2 linked regions of the Pelagicoccus sp. SDUM812003 genome follow. The protein of the gene in region 1 binds, or shares a complex with, the protein of each later gene. Links are inferred from orthologs where the notes say so. Each region holds a gene or a part of one and is shown on either strand. Other genes may lie near its edges.

Evidence for each region.
Region 2: the proteins of accB (region 1) and accD are in contact, whole or in part, in a solved structure (PDB 8UXZ), measured with the Escherichia coli proteins. The link is inferred for Pelagicoccus sp. SDUM812003 from one-to-one orthologs.

What each region holds. Positions count from the first base shown.
Region 1 is NZ_JARXHY010000014.1:52,793-55,836, reverse strand. The notes cover bases 93-2,818. They hold accB (acetyl-CoA carboxylase biotin carboxyl carrier protein), read right to left. Parts: upstream 1,824-2,818; coding sequence 1,362-1,823; downstream 93-1,361. Other genes in these bases: accC (acetyl-CoA carboxylase biotin carboxylase subunit), read right to left, coding at 93-1,274. Also shown: more of accC, read right to left, coding at 1-92. UniProt on the Escherichia coli protein: This protein is a component of the acetyl coenzyme A carboxylase complex; first, biotin carboxylase catalyzes the carboxylation of the carrier protein and then the transcarboxylase transfers the carboxyl group to form malonyl-CoA.
Region 2 is NZ_JARXHY010000007.1:170,501-173,816, forward strand. What follows is about bases 319-3,316. They hold accD (acetyl-CoA carboxylase, carboxyltransferase subunit beta), read left to right. Parts: upstream 319-1,386; coding sequence 1,387-2,247; downstream 2,248-3,316. Other genes in these bases: cysK (cysteine synthase A), read left to right, coding at 319-380; QEH54_RS11635 (ComF family protein), read left to right, coding at 609-1,346; QEH54_RS11645 (folylpolyglutamate synthase/dihydrofolate synthase family protein), read left to right, coding at 2,289-3,316. Also shown: more of cysK, read left to right, coding at 1-318.

The sequences.
Region 1 (3,044 bases):
AGGATCGCTTTGTGCAGAGGGATGGTGGTCTTTATCCCGCGGATAAGGTATTCTTCGAGAGCCCGGTACATGCGCTGGATGGCGATTTCTCGCGTCGCTCCATAGGTGATGAGCTTGCCGATCATGCTGTCGTAGTAGGGCGGGATGACGTAGCCGCCGTAGGCATGGGAATCGACGCGAACGCCGTGGCCGCCAGGCGCGTAGTAGAGATCGATGCTGCCGGGACTGGGAATGAAGTTTTTAGAGGGGTCTTCCGCATTGATGCGACACTCGATCGCATGCTTGTCGAAGGTGATGTCCTCCTGGTTGAAGGCGATCGCCTCGCCCTGGGCGATGAGCAGCTGCTGCTTGATGAGGTCGATGCCAGTCACTTCCTCGGTCACCGGATGCTCCACCTGGATTCGGGTGTTCATCTCGAGGAAGTAGAAGCTGCCGTCTTGGTCCACCAGAAATTCGATCGTGCCGGCTCCTTCGTAGTTGGCCGCTTGGGTGGCCTTCACGGCTGCATCTCCCATGGTTTTGCGCAGCTCGGGCGTCAGGAAAGGGGAGGGCGCTTCCTCGATCAGCTTCTGGTGACGTCGCTGGACGGAGCAGTCGCGCTCGCCGAGGTGAAGCACTTTTCCATGGCTGTCGGCAAGCACCTGGAACTCGATGTGGCGCGGATTCTGGATGTATTTTTCCACGTAAACCGAGCCGTTGCCGAACGCTTTTTCGGCTTCGTTGCGGGCGATGTTGAATTCCTTGCGCAGGGCGATGTCGTTGTGCGCGACGCGCATGCCGCGACCGCCGCCCCCGGCGACCGCCTTGATGATGACGGGGTAGCCGATGCGTTGAGAGATCTTCAGGGCCTCGTCCTCCGAGTCGATCGGACCGTCGCTGCCGTCGACGACAGGTACGCCTGCGTTGCGAACCGTTTCCTTGGCGACGGCTTTGTCGCCCATCATTCTGATGGAGTGGGAGGATGGTCCGATGAACTTGATGTTGCAGGATTCGCATTGCTCGGCGAAGTCCGCGTTCTCCGAGAGAAATCCGTAGCCGGGGTGAATGGCGTCTACATCGGCTATTTCAGCGGCGCTGATGATCCGGTCCGCTCTGAGGTAGCTCTCGGAGCTGGGGGCCCTGCCGATACAAATCGCTTCGTCGGCGAGCTGTACGTGGAGAGATTCGATGTCGGCCTCGGAGTAGACGGCGAGCGTCTTGATTCCAAGTTCTCGGCAGGCTCTGACGATGCGAAGGGCGATTTCGCCACGATTGGCGATCAATACTTTCTGCATGCTTATACGGTGGTCTAAATGGCGAGGCAGCCGAATCGCTCCTGGCTGCCTCTTTGAAAAGAAGGAGTGGTCGGTTCGAGCTTTGCCCTAGGACAAGCGAAAGAGGCGCTGGCCGAATTCGACCGGCTGGCCGTTCTCGACGAGTATCTCGGCGATCGTGCCTTTGAGCTCGGACTGGATTTCGTTCATGATCTTCATTGCTTCAATGATGCAGACCACGCTTTCGGCCTCCACGGAGTCTCCCACCTTCACGAATGCGGAGCTGTCCGGGGATGGCGCGGTGTAGAAGGTGCCGACCATGGGAGAAGTGATGTACTTCGAATTGTCCTCGACGGCTGCGGAGGGAGCGGGCGCAGGAGCGGTTTCAGGAGCGGGAGCTGCAGGAGCCGCTGCGGCAGGAGCAGGGGCGTAGCTGACGATTTGCGGGGCGTTGGCGCTCTCGGTCGCTCGCTTAATTTGCAATTTGAAGTTCTCTTCCTCGACCGAAAATTCCGTTAGGTCGGACTTCTTCATTAGGTCGACGATCTGCTTAATCTCTTTGATGTCCAAAGCTCTATGGGTTCGTGGTTGTTCTGTAAAACTTGGGTCTGTTACAGGGTTTTTCCTAGGATGCAACCGTCTTGTGCCAGTAGCTGCCTAAGTAATAGCGGGCGAGTTTGGTGAAAATGATTCGCATGGCGAGCGTGAATGCACGACTTGGGTTTCATCTGTTCAATGCAACTATATATATATTATCTACGCTCTTACATCGAGCCTCCGACTGCCCATTTCCCGCTACTTGTCGCGTTGGAGGTCGCTGCGATGTTTACACCTCGAACGCTGTCGCTTCGAGTTTCGAGAAGCGAGCTCGCCATGGCGTCACGATCGGGCGAGCTCTGCGCTGGGGCGGCGCGTTTGGTCTCCTTCGTTTTCGGCCTGACTATGCTGAGACTGGGAAGGGGGGGGGGGGAGGGCGGCTCCGTGCCGCCGTGGATTTCGCTTCTCTCTGGCAGTGCTGGCGGAGATTGGCAGAAATCTGCCAAAGTGTTTCAGCGAGTTGATTCCGGAAAGGGCTTAACCAACCTGTTTGGAGCGGTTCGATGGCGATGTCCCCCTGTGGAATTTGCATTGTGGAAAAGTTTTTTCAGAAAACGCTTGAATGATGATTAGGTTTGGGCACTGTCCGGGCCTTCGTTCTTTTCCAGTGCTCTCAAGCAGCTTGTTTCCAATCAAGCGCCCTTCGTTTTTCGACCGAAAAAAGTCGAAAAAACTGCTTGAATTAGTCTTTGGAAGTGGCACTGTCCGCCTCCTCTGTTCTTTTTAGCGGTGCGCGAAAGCGAGTGTTTTGATTCATTTTCGATGGGTTTGAGCCCCGAAAAATAATTAAACTTTCTGCTTGAAATGAGAAACGAAGATGGCACTTTCCGCCACCTCTGTTCCTTTTAGCACAACTCACTACTTGGTCTTTTGAACCGGCTTTCGGAAAGCGAAAATTATTAAATTTTCTGCTTGAATCAAAATCACGATTCGACACTTTCCGGCCTCCTGTTCTTAAAGTTTTCTAAATTGTTTCGCTTCGAAACGTCTCGTTTTGGAAGTGAAGAAAAAGTTCAAAAAAGAGCTTGATTCGGAAAACAATTCGAACAGTGTTCGGCCTCCCGTTCTTTTAGATTCAAGTTGAAGTTCAACAAAAACTTCGCCCCAACGAAAAAGTTTAAAATAAAACTTGACGAAGGGATTTGGTTTTGAAATGAATGGAGTCTTTCCCTGATAACTCAGGGTGTTCTTTGA
Region 2 (3,316 bases), on another replicon or contig:
AGAGCCGCAAGGAATTGTTCACCGTCGCAGTCGAGCCGACTAACAGCCCGGTGATTTCTGGTGGTCAGCCAGGTCCGCACAAGATCCAAGGCATCGGGGCCGGTTTCATCCCCAAGAACTGCAACAAGGATATCATCGACGACGTCATCACCGTGACCAACGAAGACGCGTTCCAAACCGCTCAGGACCTCGCCCTCAAGGAAGGCATCTGTGGCGGCATCTCCTCCGGAGCCAACGTATGGGCGGCCTTGCAGCTGGCCAAGCGTCCGGAAATGGCTGGCAAGACCATCGTCACGGTGGCCTGCAGCTGCGGCGAGCGCTACATCAGCACTCCATTGGGCGAAAAGGCCCGAGCCGAAACGACCGGAGCAACCGCTTAGCGTTCGGGCCGAGCGATCTCCAGCTGATCGACCGTTTTTTAGCGGGCCTCCCTTCGCCGGGGAGGCCCCTTTTCATTTGTATCGACCCACGGGCGCGCCGGGGCGTCTCCGAGCGCCGACGGCCGCAACTGTTGATTGCGACGTTGCAAATAACAGTTGCTCTGGAGGCGATCGCCTTTTTGGGGTGGCGCCTGGGGCGAGTGGGCTTAGGTTTAAGAGGTTACCCTTATGTTGCCTCGTTTGTTCAGCCGTTGTTTCGAAGCCTTCACCGCGGCCGCCTTTCCGTCCCAGTGCGTGGAATGCGGCGGATTGGTGGAGGCGCGGAGCGACTTTGCCAGCGTCTGCGTCGCGTGCTGCGATCGCGTCCAGTTGGTGCGGGAGCCGAAGTGCCTGACCTGCGGATTTCCGTTTTTCGGCGAGACGGAGTCGAAGGCGGGCTGCATGCATTGCGAGCACCTGAGCCCGGTCTTTGGGCAAGGCTGGTCGGTGTCGCTGTTTCGCGGCCCGGTGCGGCATCTGATTCACGAGTTGAAGTATGAGCGGGGATTCTGGGCCTTGCGCGACATCGCTGCCATGGCCCGCCTGGGGCCAGGATTGCGGGAGTTCGTCGGCGACGCGATTCTGCTGCCGGTGCCGTTGCACGCTCGTAAAATGAGGGAGCGGGGCTACAACCAGAGCGAGTTGATCGTTCGCGAGCTGGCGAAGGTGTTTCCGGACAGCGAGATGGGGGACGTCTTGGAGCGGCGCGTGGATACCGTTTCGCAGACGCGGTTCAACCGGCGCGAGCGGGTGCGCAACCTGAAAAATGCCTTTTCATTGCGCCGAAACCGTGCCATACAGCCCGGCCGACGCTATGTTATCGTCGATGACGTTTTTACGACAGGCTCGACGCTCAATGCCTGCGCTCACGCGCTGGAGCAGGCGGGGGCCGGTCGCATAGATGTCTTGACTATCGGGCATGGCTAGACCTGATCCCAAGCGATTTTTCAACTAGAAGGCTCTGACAATGGCACTCTTTCAAAAACCGAAGTACTCGACCGTAATCGTCAAAAAGAAGGACATTCCGCAGGGGATGTGGAAGAAGTGCCCGGTTTCCGGCGAGATCATCTACAACAAGGAACTGGAGCAGAACCAGAACGTGGTGCCCAAGAGCGGCTACCATTTTCCCATCACTGCCCGCAAGCGCATCCAGAGTCTGCTTGACGAGAATAGCTTCAAGGAGGAGGACCGCGATCTCATGCCGGGCGATGCTCTGGAGTTCGTGGATTCCAAGCCCTATCCGGAGCGCGTGGCTCAGTATCAGAAGAAGACCGGCGAAAAGGAGTCGCTCATCAGCGGTCTGGGCAAGATCCAGGGGATCCCGGTTTCCATCGCGGTGTTCGATTTCCAGTTCAGCGGCGGTTCTCTGGGTTCGGTCGCCGGGGAGAAGATCACGCGAGCCATCGAGCGGGCCATCAAAAACAAGATCCCGTGCATTGTGATTTCCGCCTCTGGCGGCGCTCGCATGCAGGAGGGCATCCTCAGTCTGATGCAGATGGCCAAGACCAGCGCGGCGCTCAGTCGGCTTTCGGCGGCCCGGCTGCCATTCATATCGATCCTCACCGATCCGACCGCGGGTGGAGTGACGGCGAGTTTCGCTACGTTGGGCGACGTCATCTTGGCCGAGCCGGGCGCTCGCATCTGTTTCGCAGGGGCTCGGGTGATCAAGGAGACCACCAACGCGGAGCTGCCGGAAGGCTTCCAGTCCGCGGAATTCCTGTTTCAGCGTGGACTCATCGATCAGATCGTGCCTCGCACCGAGATGCGGGCCCGACTGCACGAGCTGCTGGCTGCTCTTTACCTGAAAAAAGAGCCAGAGTCCGCATAACGTAAGGAAGCGGGAGCGCCGCGGCCCTCCCGTCGAACGCCATGCCTGATCTCAGCTCCTACGAGGCAGCCCGCGAATGGTTGTATTCGCTCAAGAATGCGGGGTCGAAATACGGAATCGACCGTATGGAACGTTTCGCGGATGCGCTTGGGCAGCCGCAGCGCAGCTTTCCGTCAATCCACGTCGCTGGCACCAACGGGAAGGGGTCGACCTGCGCCATGTTGGAGCAGGTGTTTCGCGACCAAGGGTTCAAAACGGGGCTTTCGACGTCGCCGCACCTGGTTCGGCAGGGCGAGCGCATTCAGGTGAACCGCCGCATCCTCAGCGAGGAGGCGATTCTGGATTTCGTGCGCGAACTGGCTCCCTTGGCGAGCGCGATTGCCCAGCCTGATGCGGAGTTGCACCCGAGTTTCTTCGAGTTCATGACGGCCATGGCGTTTCTGCGTTTTCAGCGTGAAGCGGTGGACATCGCCTTGGTGGAGGTGGGGCTCGGCGGGCGGCTGGACGCGACCAACGTTTTGGTGCCGGAGTGCAGCGTGATCACTTCCATCGGATTGGACCACTGCGAAATCCTAGGAGACTCCCACGCCGCGATCGCTCGGGAGAAGGGCGGCATCATCAAGCCTGGCGTGCCCGTGGTGGCGGGGCTGCTGCCGGAGGACGCCATGGCGGAAGTGCGAAGCATTTGCCGCGAGCGCGGCTGCGAGCTCATCACGGTAGCGGAGCGTTTCGGCGAGGATTTGGAAAGCTTTCCTCGGACCAATCTGTACGGACGCTACCAGCGCATCAACGCCGCCATTGCCATGACGGTGGTGGAGGCGATGGCGGGGCGTTTCGGCTTGGACCGCGCGACCGCCGAAGCCAGCTTGGCCTCCGTTTCCTGGCCCGGTCGCTGGGAAGAGCGGCAGCTGCGGCATCGGAAGATCGTTTTCGATGTCTCGCACAATTCCGAAGGAGCGCGTTGGCTGGACGACAACTTGGCCGATTTGGTCGAGCGCAGCGGCGGAGCTAAGCCTGACGTGGTGATGGGCGTGATGGGCGGCTATCGAGCCAGCAGCCTGGTGCCGGT